4 regions of the Ochrobactrum sp. 19YEA23 genome follow, and region 2 is predicted to be linked to each of the others. Evidence: riboswitches for the same ligand, from Rfam matches in the RefSeq annotation. Region 2 holds a riboswitch; each other region holds the start of a gene.
The links. A riboswitch is a leader RNA that binds a small molecule or an ion and turns the genes downstream of it on or off. The one in region 2 is predicted to bind cobalamin.
Positions count from the first base shown of each region.

Region 1 (3,843 bases), on a different contig from region 2:
GGCCGATATTGAAGGTACGGCCCGGTGCAATATAGCCGGAGGTCGTCTGGTAGTCCTTGTCAAAGATGTTCTCGACCGACAACTTAAGCTTGGACTGCTTGTCGATGGCATAGAGCGCCACGAAATCGGCCGTCACATAGCTGCCGAGCTTCTGCGTATTTGCCGCATCGGCATAGCGCGAACCGCCGTAAAAGACACGGCCCGTCAGGTCGAGCCCCTCAAACGGCGTATAGTTCACCTCGGCGGTCGCCTTGAAACGTTCGCGATAGGCAAGATCGGTGTCGTTTTCTTCATCAATGGGACGCTTGAAGTCCAGCACACCCTTCACACCCCACTGGTCATTGAAGCGATGGCCCAGTGTCGCCTCGAAGCCCGTAATCTGCGCGCGGGCCACATTATAGGGCAGATAGGAAGGCGCTGTGCTCATGATCGCATCGCGCAGTTCGTTGCGATAGAGCGCAAGATCGAGGCTGGTCGCGGCCGAAATCTGCCAGTTCAGCCCCACTTCATAGGAGCGCGACTTTTCCGGCTCCAGATCGGGATTGGCATAACCGGGATAATAAAGCTCGTTGAATGTCGGCGCGCGAAAGCCGGTCGCATAAGAGGAGCGCAGAACGAGATCGGGAACAATCTCATAGCTCGCGCCGATATTATAAGTTGTAACGTCGCCGAATTGCTGATTGTGGTCGTAACGCACGCCGCCATCCACGCGCAGTGCTTCATATTCCAGAGAATATTGGCCGAACACCGCCGCCAGATTGCGCCCCGTCTCGTCATAGTCGACAGTGGAATCGATGGTCTCGCGATAGGCTTCTACACCGCCGGTGACAACGTGTTTTGCCTTACCCGTTTCGAAACTTTTCTCCGTGGAAGCGAAGACGCCATAGCGCTTGGTTTCATACCGGTCGGAGCCGGACACGCCCTTGCGGAAATTGCGGCTACTGTCGATGCCGCTGCTGAACTCAAGCGTCGAAGACCAATCATCCGTATGATCGATCCGCGTACCGACTTTTCCCGTGAACGCAGTGCTGTAAGCCTCATTCGCGTATGGAGCAGTGGCGTCATACTGATTGCGGCCCCGGCTCAGAAGCCCGTCCGCATAGAGCCTGCCCCAGTCGAAGTCTTTTCCAAGCGAGAAGTTGAACGAGCCTTGCAGAAAGCCGTCCCGATCCGGCTCGTGCCCAAACGCATCAGAGCTGGTGAAATCATAGCCCTGCGTGCCGGTTATCGCCGCGCCAAAGGCATAATCGACACCAGCAGCGCTTTGTCCCTGTATCGAGCCGGATGCATATCCGCCCCAGGGATGAGTGACACCGGTGGTCAGGCTGCCGCACCATGAGCGCTCGCCGCAGGCTCCACCCTGTTTGGTAATGATGTTGATGACACCGCCCATCGCATCAGCGCCATATTGGGCCGAATGACCGCCCTTGGCGATCTCGATACGCTCGATGGAGGTCAGTGGAATATTGGCCAGCGCCGTTGTGCCGTCTGTTGCCGAGGCAGAACGCACGCCGTTGACCAGCACGACCGTTTGCGTGGACGACATGCCGCGCAGATAAATGTCCGACTTGGACCCCTGCCCGCCATTTGTCCTGATCGAAACGCCGCTATAGGTTTTCAGCAAAGATTGCAGGTCGGGTGCTGCCGAGCGCTCGATTTCAGCCGTATCGATGACCGTGACCGAAGATGTCGATCGCTGCAACGAGGTCGCACGGCGAAGCGGAGTGACGACGATTGTGTCGAGCACCACACCTGCATTCGCATCGTCCGTAGCACTGGCGGTTTGCGCAGATGCGTCAAGCGGATTTACAGCAGCAAAAGCCGCAGTCAGCAAAATCGATAATTTTGAAATATGCACCTAGGTCTTCTCCTGCAAGGCAGCATTGCCTGACCGCAGGTCGAAGAAATAAGGGAAACCCCGTCTCTCGTTCCGGCGGCAACATTTGTTCAATGTCACCGCTACGGAAAGCCGCGCCCCGACACGCCCCGCGTCGAAACTAGGTGACCGGATACGGCAGGTCTCCTGACTTCCGGGTCGCCGCTGTTCTTCCGCCTTCCCGAATGCGTCTGCACTCAGTGGCTTAATCGCCTCAGCGATTATGGAAGATAGCTCTCCGGTTACAGTTGCGGGGGCAGTCGCAGAATTGGCCAGATGGCCTCACCGCGTTCCCTTTTCATCCGCCTTTTACAGCGAAACCGTTTCCTGTTTCGAGCGTTAGCAAGGCTGACCCGGATTGGCAATGCGCCAAAAAGGCTTCGCCCTGAATCGCATTCTCAACGAAGCGATTCAGGGCATTGTTTTCAAAAGGCTTTGGTTCGAGCATTTCCAGCAAAAGTGCGCAGCGGTTTTGCGTAGGATAATGCGTGAAAACAAATGGCTAAAGCGGTTCCGACCGCTCTAGCGCAAGAACGCCCGGAAACGTTGCAGCGCAAAGTAAAACAGCACCGATCCGATGACGATCAGGGCCAGAAATTGCGGCCACACCACGCTTATGCCTGCCCCTCGAAACAGGATTGCCTGCGCCAAGATGACGAAATGCGTGTTGGGCGCCACCAGCATGATGTTCTGGATGATGTCCGGCATGCTTTCCCGCGGGGTCATCCCGCCTGAAAGCACCTGCAAAGGCATCAGGACCAGCATCAGCAACATGCCGAACTGCGGCATGGAACCGGCAACCGTCGCCAGGAAAATACCGAGGCTTGTCGTTGCGAAAAGCTGCAATGCGGCACCGGCCAGAAACAGGAGGACAGACCCATAAACCGGCACTGTCAGCAGGCCTTGCACGACAAAGACCAGCGCAAAAGCCGAAGCCACCAGCACGACCAGCCCCATGGACCAGACCTTGCTGACCATGATTTCAACAGGCGTTACCGGCATGACGAGCAGATGCTCGATGGTTCCGTGTTCGCGCTCGCGGATGAGCGCCGCGCCCGTCAGGATGATCGACAGCATGGTGACCGACGAAATGACATTGTTGATCGCGCCGAACCAGCTCTTGTTCAGGTCCTGATTGAAGCGGGATCGCAAATTGAGATCGACCTTCGTGTCCGCCGTGCCACGATAGCGGTTCAGAAACTCGTTCACCTCACCGGAAACGATGGACTGGACATAACCGCCGCCGGTGAAAGCCTGGCTCATGCGGGTTGCGTCCACGTTAAGCTGGATGGTCGGCGACCGCCCGGCCAGCAGATCGCGCTGGAAATTGGGCGGAATGTTCAGCGCAAACGTGTCCAGCCCCTCATCCATGCGACTGTCCATTTCGTAAGACGAAATGAGCTTGGGCGGCACGAAATAAGGCGGATAGAAAGCGGCGGTGATACGGCTGGAGACCGGCGACTGATCCTCATCGACAATGGCGATGGCCGCATTACTGAGGTTTTCCGGCTGCGCTCGCGCGGACGTATAGACCGCCAGCGTGAACGCGTAGACGATCAGGAGTAGAAGCATCGGATCGCGGGCGAGACCGCGCAGTTCCTTGATGCCGAGCTGAAGTATGTTGGCTATCCGCATCTCAGCCCGCCTGTTTCTTGAGAAGGAGAATGGCCAGCACCGTCAGTACCGGAATTGCGATCAGCAACGGGATGAACGACCCGGCAAGATCGCCGAAATCCAGCGCCTTGGAAAACACCCCGCGCGAGATGGTCACGAAATAGGTCGTCGGATAAATCTTGCCGATAAATGCGCCCGCACCCTGCAATGACGAAACCGGATCTATGATGCCGGAATACTGTACCGCGGGAATGAGTGTCAGCAAGGCAGTACCGAAGATGGCTGCGATCTGGCTGCTCATGAAGGTGGAAAGCACCAGTCCCATACCGGTCGCGATGATGACATAGAGCAGC
Region 1 covers NZ_JASAMQ010000009.1:104,101-107,943, forward strand. The annotation lists gene QBD01_RS20745 (TonB-dependent receptor domain-containing protein) at 1-1,858, opposite strand, end outside; cobalamin riboswitch at 1,996-2,216, opposite strand; gene QBD01_RS20750 (ABC transporter permease) at 2,399-3,511, opposite strand; gene rbbA (ribosome-associated ATPase/putative transporter RbbA) at 3,513-3,843, opposite strand, start outside.
Region 1: it holds a riboswitch for cobalamin, as region 2 does, so the genes downstream of both, QBD01_RS20745 (TonB-dependent receptor domain-containing protein) here and QBD01_RS13295 (ABC transporter substrate-binding protein) in region 2, are expected to answer to the same signal.

Region 2 (3,843 bases):
AGAATATGGGTGGAATTCGACATTGAATCAGACAATTGGGAATTTCTGAAAAAAGAGCGCTATAATCGCTTGCAATATGGATCGATTCTCCGTATGTGACCCCCTGTCGGCGGCGCTGAGGCGCTTGATCCGGCAAAGGTACGCGGTCGTAGCTCAGTTGGTTAGAGCGCAGGATTGTGGCTCCTGAGGTCGTTGGTTCAACTCCAACCGACCGTACCATTTCTCTCTCAGGCCATTTCACTAACACATTGAGTTTACTGCGGGATTGGACAATCTCGCCGTGACGCCGTTGTCGCTTGCGGCAAACTTGGCTACATTCTCGGCTTTGAAGGCTATATTCAAGGACCTCGCAATGATCGGATGCATGCCGCCGCTTATCCTGCTGATTTTGGGGGCTGGCATTGGTGCATTGATCGGCGGCAGCACCGATGCTGTTTATGGCGGGCTTGTCGGCCTTGCCATCGGGCTTGTTGTGATGGTCATTCTTATATGGATATTGATGAAAGCCCGCAATCGATAGGCCGCTTTACCCGACCGCCACGAGTGAGTTTTATCGGCGTATGTACGTTTGGTAAGCCAATTCCGGTTGCAGTTTTCCAGGAAAACAACAAAGGCCAGAGCTGAGCTCTGGCCTTTGTTTGTAAATACTGGAGGTCAAATCTGGCTGGGCTTAACGGCCAGCGAGAATGCCTGCAATGATACCGGTTGCGGTGGTGACAAGCAGGAACTGGTTGTCGACTTTCACCCAGCGCTGGCCCGGACCCGGACGGCGGAGGCCGTAGCGATTGTAGTCGCGCACTTCCGGATGACGACGCCAGTCATTGTAACGCTGGCCCTTGGACCAATGCTGACGGCCATGATCACGACGATCATTGCGGCCGAATTCCTTGCCATGCGACGGGCGTGGCTTCTGCTCCATGCGGTGCGGACCCGGCTTGCGCTGATAATCCTGCGCCTGTGCTGCCAGCGGCGCGCCGATGAAGGAAAGGGCTACGGCTGCAAGAATGACTTTTTTGAACATCATGTTCTCCTTTGCTGTGGGGTGGACAATATTGGGAGACGAGTGAACGGAAGATGAATGGCAGCATTTTGAAACATTAAATAAAATCAATGTGATATTAACGCTTTGTTAACCATGGCTTTATGTGTGTCGAAACCTGTTCGATCAGGATGGAAACACTTGACCGGTCCGGCATCGGAACGTAATAGTGTTACGACGGTTCCCCGACCGAGAGTGAAGGGGATTAATAGGGAACACGGTGAGGACGACCCGAAAAGGGACCAAGACCGTGGCTGCCCCCGCAACTGTAAGCGGATTGCTGTCCATCCTCGTGACGCCAACAGGCGTCATGCCACTGAGCTTGATCGTGCGAAGCACGAAAGGCGCGGGAAGGCAGATGGAAGCGACTATCCGCAAGCCAGGAGACCTGCCGTCATAGGGCCTTGAGCCCACCATCATCCATTGTCACGGGCGGGGATGCCCGGAGCAGGAGCAGGTTATGACAGCACATCGCGCTGCAAAGCGCCTTTTTACATCGTCATTCATATCCCCGGATATCTCCGTTTGCTCACGGTGCCTTATCGCTGCCGCCCGCTGACGTGGCCACATCTTTCATTATTTCGGGGATTCTCATGACATTCCACGGCAAGACGTCGTTCCGCGCAGCGCTATGCGCTCTTTCATTGTTCGCAGGCGTGCCGGCACTTCAGGCTGCAGAAACGCAATATCCGCTGACGCTGAAGAACTGCGGACGCGACGTTACTTTCAAACAGGCCCCGACGCGCGCGGTGGCTGTTGGCCAAAGCAGCACGGAAATTCTGTACAGCCTCGGTCTCGGCGATAAGGTGGTCGGCACGGCAGTGTGGTTTGGCCCGGTGCTCAAGGGCTTTGAAGAGGTCAATGCCAAGGTCAAGCGGCTGGCCGATAACGATCCGAGCTTTGAAAGCGTTCTGGCGCAGAAACCTGATATCGTGACGGCGGATTTCCAGTGGCATGTCGGACCGAACGGCATCGTCGCCAAGCCGGAACAGTTCGAGGAACTGGGCATACCAGCCTATACGTCGCCTTCGGATTGCGTCGGCAAGGATAATTCCGGCGGTGGCGATGGCGTGCGCACGGCAGCCTTCACGATGGATGTCGTCTATCAGGAAATCGGTGAGCTGGCCGCGATCTTCAATGTGCAGGATCGTGGTGAAAAGCTCATTGCCGAACTGAAAGGGCGTGAAGAAGCGGCGCGCAGCAAGATTGGCGCCAGCGGCGGCAAGCTGTCGGCGGCTGTCTGGTTCTCCAGCACGCAGATCGACGCCGACCCCTATATCGCCGGAAAGTTCGGCGCTCCGGCCTATATTCTGTCAGCGCTTGGCATCAAGAATGTGGTCGACAGCGAAGAAGAGTGGCCGACGGTCGGCTGGGAGACGATTGCAAAGTCCAACCCGTCGATGATCGTTGCTGCCAAGCTGGATCGCCGCCGCTATCCGGCGGACGATATTGCCGTGAAGCACAAGTTCCTCGAAAGCGATCCGGTGACGAGCCTGATGCCTGCCGTAAAGGGCGGTCATGTCTTCGACATGGATGCGCAGTCAATGAGCACGTCATTGCGGGTGATTGAAGGCATTGAAACGCTGGCGGCGGCCATCGCTGCCTCGGACCTCAACAAATGACGGCATTGGTGGCCATAGGAAGGCTTCCTTTCAGCAACAAGGTGAGCGCCGGGGTTCTGGCGCTCATTCTGTTGCTTGCCGCCCTGTGGCTGGGCGCGGCGATTGGTGAAACCGCCATACCGCTGGATGTGGTGGCGAAGACCGTCGCCAACCGGCTGTGGCATGCAGGCTATGTGCTCGATCCCATCGATGAGGGGATCGTGTGGAGCTATCGTCTCAGCCGCGCCGTGGTGGCGGCATGCTGCGGCGCGGCGCTGGCGCTTTCCGGCGTTGTGCTGCAATCGCTGCTGCGCAATTCGCTTGCCGATCCGTATATTCTGGGCATTTCCGCCGGGGCATCGACCGGGGCTGTCAGCGTTGCCATTCTTGGCATTGGCGCTGGCGTTCTCACGCTTTCGCTGGGCGCATTCATCGGGGCGATACTCGCCTTCGTTCTGGTTTCACTGCTGGCGCTGAAAGCCGGGCGCGGCAACAGCGCCATCATTCTGGCTGGTATAGCCGGCTCGCAGCTTTTCAACGCGCTGACCTCGTTCATCGTGACAAAGGCCGCCAATGCCGAACAGGCGCGGGGCATCATGTTCTGGCTGCTCGGCAATCTTTCCGGCGTGCGCTGGCCCGATGTGACGCTGGCGCTGCCTGCCTGCCTGATCGGCCTGATCATCTGCCTCTGGCATGCCCGCGCGCTCGATGCTTTCACCTTTGGCGCAGAATCCGCCGCTTCGCTCGGCATTCCGGTGCGGCGCGTCTATGCGGTGCTGATTGGCGCTAGCGCCATGATGACGGCGGTGATGGTCTCCATCGTCGGGTCCATCGGCTTTATCGGCCTTGTCATTCCCCACGCGGCGCGGATGATTGTCGGCGTGCGACATGGCGCACTATTGCCGGTCAGTGCGTTGATCGGCGCAATTTTCATGATCGCCGCCGATATCGTGTCGCGCATTATCGTGCCGGGACAGGTGCTGCCCATCGGGGTTGTGACAGCGCTGGTTGGCGCTCCGGCCTTTGCGCTGCTGCTCGGACAGAGGAGGGCGCGCGCATGATGCTGTCGGCGCAAAATGTTTCCTGGATGGCGGGCGGCGCGGAAATCCTGAGCGGCGTCTCGCTTGAGGTGATTGAAGGCGAGTTTCTCGGCATTATCGGACCGAACGGCTCCGGCAAGACGACACTTCTGTCACTGCTTTC
Region 2 covers NZ_JASAMQ010000004.1:382,594-386,436, reverse strand. The annotation lists tRNA gene QBD01_RS13310 (tRNA-His) at 143-219, shown strand; gene QBD01_RS13305 (hypothetical protein) at 353-520, shown strand; gene QBD01_RS13300 (RcnB family protein) at 671-1,021, opposite strand; cobalamin riboswitch at 1,201-1,450, shown strand; gene QBD01_RS13295 (ABC transporter substrate-binding protein) at 1,633-2,661, shown strand; gene QBD01_RS13290 (iron ABC transporter permease) at 2,658-3,701, shown strand; gene QBD01_RS13285 (ABC transporter ATP-binding protein) at 3,698-3,843, shown strand, end outside.

Region 3 (3,843 bases), on a different contig from region 2:
TGATCAAGCGATTCATCGGCAGCGCGCTGCGCATCCACCTTGTCATGATCGTCAGCAAACCGGCCTTCGGCTACAGCGGCGGCATCAATGACCGTCACCACGCCATCGACCGTGACCTGCGTCTTGATCTCCGGCCAGTTGAAGGCGGCGACCAGCGGCTGCGGCAATGCAAGGCCGGACGTCTCGATGACGATGTGATCCGGACGGTCCGGACGGTCGAGCAGCTTGGTCATGGTCGGGATGAAATCGTCGGCAACGGTGCAGCAAATGCAGCCATTGTTGAGTTCGATCACGTCTTCCTCGCGGCAGGTCTCGATACCGCAACCTTTCAGAATGCCGCCATCGACACCAAGATCACCAAATTCATTGATAATCAGCGCAATGCGCTTGCCATTGGCGTTTTCAAGCAGATTGCGGATCATCGTGGTCTTGCCCGACCCGAGAAACCCGGTGATCACGGTAGCCGGTATCTTTTGACCCTGCATAAAATTATCCCTTCATCTTGAGCGGCAAACCTGCCGCCATGAAATAAACTTCGTCTGCCGCTGCAGCGATGGCCTGATGCAGAAAACCTGCATGATCGCGAAATTCCCGCGCCATGCGATTTTCGGGCACGATGCCGAGCCCAACTTCGTTGGACACAAAAACCACCGGCCCGCCGAGGGCCGAAAGCACAGCAACCAGATCGTGTGATTCCGCGGCGATGTCGCGCTCGGCCATCATAAGATTGGTGACCCAAAGGGTCAGGCAGTCAACCAGCATGAATCTGGTCGATTGCGTGTGTTGCAGAAGTGCGCTCTTCAGATCGAGCGGCTCTTCTACGGTCTGCCATTGCGTGCCGCGTCGGTCGCGATGCACCGCAATACGGCTTTCCATTTCTCCGTCGAAGGCGCGCCCCGTCGCCAGATAGACCGGCTGAAGCCCGGAGGCTTCAACCAGCTTTTCGGCATAGGACGACTTACCCGAACGGGCTCCGCCAAGAACAAAGGTGATTTTTCCGGGCAGAGCCACGCTATCAGCCTTCCAGTTCGGATGTGGCGTAATGCTGGATGAACCAGCCAAGCGCCAGACCGATCACCGCCCACATGAACAGGTTCGTCGCCAGCGAAGCGACCGCATATTGCGATGCGAGCAGCGACGGAATTGGCGACGCAATATCCTCTGGATGCGGCGCGCCATAGACCTGCGGGGCAATGATTGCGACAAGACCGAGCAATTTTGCCCAGATTTCGTCGCGCAGCACGATCAGATAGAGACCGACACCACTGAGTACGACCGTCGAAATCCACCAGAGCTGGCGCTGGGCGAGATCAGCCGCTGGCATTGCCGGCAGTTCCGGCGACAAACCGAGCGCAGGCATAAACGCCACTGCAAAGAAACCGGCCATGCCCCAATACAGGCCGTTCCGCACTGTGATTGGACGACCGAGCAGCAGCGCAATGCCGCCAAGCAGAAGAGCAAAACCAGAACCGGCAACCAGGTTGGCCAGGATCGTATTGCCAAGACGGCCGAACGGCAGTTCTGCCCCGGCTTCTTCTTCGGCTGGTGCGGCAGCTGCCGCATGATCATGGGCAGGAGCTTCGGCACCGGCCTGTTCATGCGGCGCGGCTTCAGCCGGTCCATGACTATGGCCGCCGCCAGCCTCTTCATAAACTTCCGCCTGCAGAATAAGTGGAACGGTCTTGAGATACATGGCAGGCGTCACCAGAAGCCCTGCCAGAAGGCCCGCAGCAAGCGTAGCCAAAAGATAACGGATCAACATTTTAGTCCCCCAACTGCAAAAAATCGCCGATAGCCACAGCCATCGGACGCAAAGCAGTGTCAGCTTCCTTGAAAAACACGTCTACGTTCATTCCCCACGCAAACCGGCACGTAAACGCCGTTCGCAATGTCGACGCTAAAGCATCAATGGCAAGGAAAACCGTAAGAATGGCGGGTATCGTGCGCTGAATCGTGCAGCGTGTCCGAATGCGCAAGTCCAACGCCATAGACGAGGAAGGCGCCAAGGAGCAGGGAAACCACAGCCGTACCAAGACGCGCAGCCAAAGGTAGAGATACAGTGGTGGAGACAGAATTATTTATACGTGCGGCCATGACAACCTCCGTGCAGGCAGCAGGGAAAAACCTCCCATGGGGCGCGGGTAAAATACCCTTCTGCAACAGGCAGGTCTCCTGGCTCACGGGTCGTCGGAAATGTCACCGCCTTCCCGGAACTTTAAGTTCCAGTGGCTGCCGGTTGCCCGGCTTGGCTTCATTCCTCTCCGCTCTACAGTCGCGGGGTCGGCTGCGATAAAGACGCCCGAATTGGGTCCGTCCTTCGCATTCCCTCTTGGTCCCACCGGATTCGTCCGGCGAAAACCTGTCACATAGTTGGACATTAGGCCTTTGCTAAAGCACCGTCAATCGGGCTTGCGGGCAGAGTGGGACGCCTGAACAGCATCATTTCAAAGAAAACAGCGCGTCGATATCGAGACAGGCTTCCAGCCCTTCCGCCAGCTCATCCAGCGCTGTTTCAACGCTCATGCGATAATTGCCAGCACCGCCTTCGATACCCAGCGTGGCGAGAAATTGCTGCCGGAAACGATCTGCGCCGAAAACGCCGTGCAGATAGGTCCCCATAATCCGGCCATTCGGAGAGACCGCACCGTCATCATGATCCCCGATGCGCGCAAAAGGCCTGAACATATCGGCCCCTGTTGTGCGCCCGATATGGATTTCATAGCCTTCCAGCGGCGTATCATAAAGCAATGAACTCGCTTCAACATTGCGGACGACTTTTTCCGGCTCCATGACGGTTTCAATATCCAGCAGCCCCAAACCTTCCGCTTCGCGCACCTGCCCTTCGATCCCATGCGGATCGCGGATGCTGCGCCCCAGCATCTGAAAACCGCCGCAGATACCGAGTACATGTCCGCCGCGTTTTACGTGCCCAGCCAGATCGCGATCCCAACCGTTTTCACGGAACGCCAGCAGATCGGCAATGGTGGACTTTGTTCCGGGCAGCACGACCAGACCGGCATCGGACGGAAGCGGCGTACCGGGCGGCACCATGACCACCTCCACGGCGGGTTCGACCTTCAGCGGGTCCAGATCGTCGAAATTGGCGATGCGCGGCAACATCGGAACCGCAACTTTGAGCGCCTTGTCAGCGCTGCGCACGGCACGCTCCAAAACCACCGAATCTTCGGCAGGTAATCGGGAAACAGCCTTGAGCCATGGAACCACACCGAACGAACGCCAGCCGGTAAAGCGTTCTATCGCTTCCAACCCGTCGTCGAACAGAGAAATGTCACCACGAAACTTGTTGATGATGAACCCGCGCACCATGGCGCGATCTTCTTCCGGCAGGATTGTGTGGGTCCCGACCAGCGACGCGATCACCCCGCCCCGGTCGATGTCACCGACCAGCACCACCGGCACATTGGCCCGCGTTGCAAAGCCCATATTGGCGATATCTCCGGCCCGAAGATTAATTTCCGCTGGAGAGCCTGCTCCTTCAATCAGCACAAGGTCTGCACCTTCGCTGACGATGGAAAAGGACTCCATCACCGAGGCCATTAGCTGCGGCTTCAATTCCTGATAATACCGCCCGCGCGCTTCGCCGCGCACCTGGCCCTGCACTACGATCTGGCTGCCCATATCGGTCTGAGGTTTCAGCAAAACCGGGTTCATATGCACAGACGAAGGAATGCCCGACGCCAGCGCCTGTAGCCACTGGGCACGACCGATTTCCCCGCCGTCATCACTGACCGCAGCATTGTTGGACATGTTCTGAGGCTTGAACGGACGGACTTTCAGCCCACGATTGCGCGCCACACGACAGAGCCCCGCGACAAGCACGCT
Region 3 covers NZ_JASAMQ010000009.1:60,764-64,606, forward strand. The annotation lists gene cobW (cobalamin biosynthesis protein CobW) at 1-485, opposite strand, end outside; gene cobU (bifunctional adenosylcobinamide kinase/adenosylcobinamide-phosphate guanylyltransferase) at 490-1,011, opposite strand; gene QBD01_RS20565 (CbtA family protein) at 1,016-1,762, opposite strand; gene QBD01_RS20570 (CbtB domain-containing protein) at 1,906-2,094, opposite strand; cobalamin riboswitch at 2,145-2,378, opposite strand; gene QBD01_RS20575 (cobyric acid synthase) at 2,440-3,843, opposite strand, start outside.
Region 3: it holds a riboswitch for cobalamin, as region 2 does, so the genes downstream of both, QBD01_RS20570 (CbtB domain-containing protein) here and QBD01_RS13295 (ABC transporter substrate-binding protein) in region 2, are expected to answer to the same signal.

Region 4 (3,843 bases), on a different contig from region 2:
CCGGCTTGCAACCATTGTCAATGCAGATCGGATTGTCGTGGTGGAAGAAGGCCGGATTATCGAACAGGGTGTTCACGATGAACTGGTGGCTCGTTCGGGCGGCCGCTATCAGCAATTGCATGCGGCACAGGTGAACTGACCGTTAGGTGGCAAACAATCTGACGGCGGATTCTCAAAACTGTGACTGTGTCAAAATAGTTTGTTTCAGCTGGCCGCTTTCGGCGGCATAATCGTGCATCTTATCGGTAGGGAGACCGACATGGATGTAACGATTATAACGGGCGCGTCCGACGGTATCGGAGCGGAAACCGCACGCCAGATTGCGCATCGCGATCGCGCAGGGGCTGCTCTTGTTCTGGCTGCGCGTAATGTCGAGAAGCTTGAAAAGCTGGCAACAGAATTGCGGCTTGAGGGCAGCACCGTGCTGGTCGTGCCGACCGATGTTACAGATCGCAATGCCTGCATTGCCTTGATTGAAAAAGCGGCCTCGACTTTTGGCCGGATCGACACGCTGATCGTCAATGCGGGCATGTCGGCCCACGCCAATTTCGCGGAAATCAAACCGGAAGATCTGCACTGGATGCACGATCTTATGGAGTTGAATTACTTCGGCAGCATCTGGCCGATCCATGCCGCACTTCCGCACCTTGCAAAGACCAAAGGACGGATTGGGGTGGTCTCGTCTGTCGCGGGCTTGATCGGCGTGCCGGGGCGCTCGGCCTATAGTGGGACAAAGTTCGCGCTTTCCGGATTTTGCGAAGCACTTCGTTCGGAACTGGAGCCCAGCGGTATTTCCGTGACGATTGTTTATCCGGGCGTTGTGAAGACAGATATTCGCAAGGTCGGTTATGGCGCCAGCGGTGAAGCGCTGGGAACCAGCGGCGTGCGTGAAGACGATATGATGTCTGTGGAAGAAGCGGTGCGTCTCATGCTCGATGGTTTGCAGAGGCGCAAACGCGAGGTATTGATGACGCGGCAAATGCGATTGGGGCGCTGGCTCAAGCTGATCGCGCCGCGAATCGTGGATCGTATGGCGCTCAAGGCTCTGAAGCCCGAATTTCGCCCGAAGCCGATCAAACCAGCGCGATGAAGTCCGGTTATCCACGTTCTTCACAGCCATTACAAAATGGATTGCTGATTTTTCGCTTTTCACCAACTATCCGTTGACGGTCTTTTAACTTCGGCTACTATATATAGTGTTCTAGGTTCTTTCGATTCGATGAGTCGAAAGCTAAGAGGGAATTCGGTGAGTCGCCGCCATGAAGGTTGAGACGAAGCCGAAGCTGCCCCCGCAACTGTAAGCGGTGAGTTCTTGTTGATCACGTCACTGGCGTAAGCTGGGAAGACCGACAAGAGCGCTGACCCGTGAGCCAGGAGACCTGCCTTGAGCAATGAACGTCCACGGGCGGGGTGTCCGGTTGGTGTGCAATCATTGAGGCGAGATGTGCTTCTTGCCGATTGCTACTCCGAATGCCCGCTCACAAGCTTCGGGGTGAAGTCCATGTCTGACACATTGTCTAGTTTGTATTGTTCTCTCAGTTCAGGTCCACCTTTCCAGAGGTGATTTTGCGCGGTTCAGTGGTGTTCAGGCATCGCTGACTGTTCCCCGATTTTGTCCGCCTTAACGCGCATGTTCCATGCGCGAACAATCTCTTATGCGCATCTGTCCCGATGGCTTGTGCCTTTGACAGCTCGCGCCCCATCCAGTGAGGAAGAAATGAACGTCACCGTCTATAGCAAACCCGCTTGCGTCCAGTGCACCGCAACCACCCGTGCCCTCGACCGTCAGGGGATCGATTATCAGGTCATCGACATTTCTGCAGATATGGACGCTTACGATCTCGTCACGGGGCTGGGCTACCGTCAGGTGCCCGTCGTTGTGGCCGGAGAAACCCACTGGGCCGGCTTCCGTCCGGATATGATCAACGGTCTTTCGTGACCGTGGCTCTGTCATGAGCTCGGCAATGGGTCTCCTTGTCTATTTTTCCAGTCGCTCCGAAAACACACATCGTTTCGTCGAGCGGCTTGGAATGCGCGCAAGGCGCATCCCCATCCTGCAAAGGGATGAGGAAGAACCGGGCTCGTTGCAGATAGACGAACCATTCGTGCTCATGACGCCAAGCTATGGCGGCGGCGGAACCAAGGGGGCTGTGCCCAAGCCCGTCATCCGCTTTCTCAACAATGCGGGCAATCGCTCGCTGATCCGCGGCGTGATTGCCGCGGGCAACAGCAATTTCGGCGAAGCTTTCGGCATAGCCGGCAAAATAATCTCTGCCAAATGTCAGGTTCCCTATCTCTATCGCTTCGAGCTTTTGGGAACAGATGAAGACATTGGCAATGTCAGGAACGGGATGGAACGATTTTGGACACGGCAGACACAACCCTGATCCGCGAGCGCGACGCAGAGCCGGTCACGCAGGACGCGCCGCAAGCGGCGGCGTCGAACAGCCCCAAGCCCGTCAAGTCTACCGATGGGCTGGACTATCATGCGCTGAACGCGATGCTCAATCTGTATGACGATGAAGGCAAGATCCAGCTTGATCGTGACCGGCAGGCTGCGCAGCAATATTTCCTTCAGCACGTCAACCAGAACACGGTCTTCTTCCATAATCTGCGGGAGAAGCTCGATTATCTGGTGACCGAAAACTATTACGAACAGGCGGTGCTGGACCAGTACTCCTTCAATTTCGTGCGCGACCTTTTCGATGAGGCCTATGCCAAGAAATTCCGTTTCCCGACATTTCTCGGCGCTTTCAAATATTACACCAGCTACACGCTGAAAACCTTCGACGGAAAGCGCTATCTGGAGCGCTATGAAGATCGTGTCTGCATGGTGGCGCTGGCATTGGCGCGTGGCAGTGAACAGCTTGCGCGCGACCTTGTCGATGAGATTATTTCCGGTCGCTATCAGCCCGCAACACCAACCTTCCTTAATGCTGGCAAGAAACAGCGCGGCGAACTCGTGTCCTGCTTCCTGCTGCGGGTGGAAGACAATATGGAGTCCATCGGACGCTCCATCAATTCCGCATTGCAGCTGTCCAAGCGCGGCGGCGGCGTGGCCTTGAGCCTGACGAATATTCGCGAATCCGGCGCCCCGATCAAGCAGATCCAGAACCAGTCTTCGGGCATCATTCCGGTGATGAAGCTTCTGGAAGATTCATTCTCCTACGCCAATCAGCTTGGTGCGCGACAGGGTGCGGGTGCAGTTTATCTGCATGCGCATCATCCCGATATCATGCGCTTCCTCGACACCAAGCGCGAGAATGCCGACGAAAAAATCCGCATCAAGACTTTGTCGCTGGGTGTGGTGATCCCGGATATCACCTTTGAACTCGCCCGCAACAACGAGGATATGTATCTGTTCTCGCCTTATGACGTGGAGCGGGTCTATGGTCAGCCGCTGACCGAGATTTCCGTCACGGAAAAATACCGCGAAATGGTCGATGATGCGCGCATCCGCAAGCGGAAGATCAATGCGCGTGAGTTCTTCCAGGTATTGGCGGAAATTCAGTTCGAGTCCGGCTATCCCTATATCATGTTCGAGGACACGGTGAACCGCGCCAACCCGATCGACGGGCGCATCACCATGAGCAATCTGTGCTCGGAAATCCTGCAGGTCAGCGAGGCCAGCATCTTTGATGAAGACCTGTCCTATTCGCATCTGGGCAAGGATATTTCGTGCAATCTGGGTTCGCTCAACATCGCAGCCGCGATGGATTCGGCGGATTTTGGAAAGACCATCGAAACCTCCATTCGGGCGCTGACGGCAGTTTCCGATATGAGCCATATTGGCTCGGTGCCGTCTGTTGCGCGCGGCAATGATGAGAGCCACGCCATCGGCCT
Region 4 covers NZ_JASAMQ010000005.1:230,699-234,541, forward strand. The annotation lists gene QBD01_RS14945 (ABC transporter ATP-binding protein) at 1-139, shown strand, start outside; gene QBD01_RS14950 (SDR family oxidoreductase) at 260-1,090, shown strand; cobalamin riboswitch at 1,187-1,402, shown strand; gene nrdH (glutaredoxin-like protein NrdH) at 1,718-1,939, shown strand; gene nrdI (class Ib ribonucleoside-diphosphate reductase assembly flavoprotein NrdI) at 1,965-2,387, shown strand; gene nrdE (class 1b ribonucleoside-diphosphate reductase subunit alpha) at 2,363-3,843, shown strand, end outside.
Region 4: it holds a riboswitch for cobalamin, as region 2 does, so the genes downstream of both, nrdH (glutaredoxin-like protein NrdH) here and QBD01_RS13295 (ABC transporter substrate-binding protein) in region 2, are expected to answer to the same signal.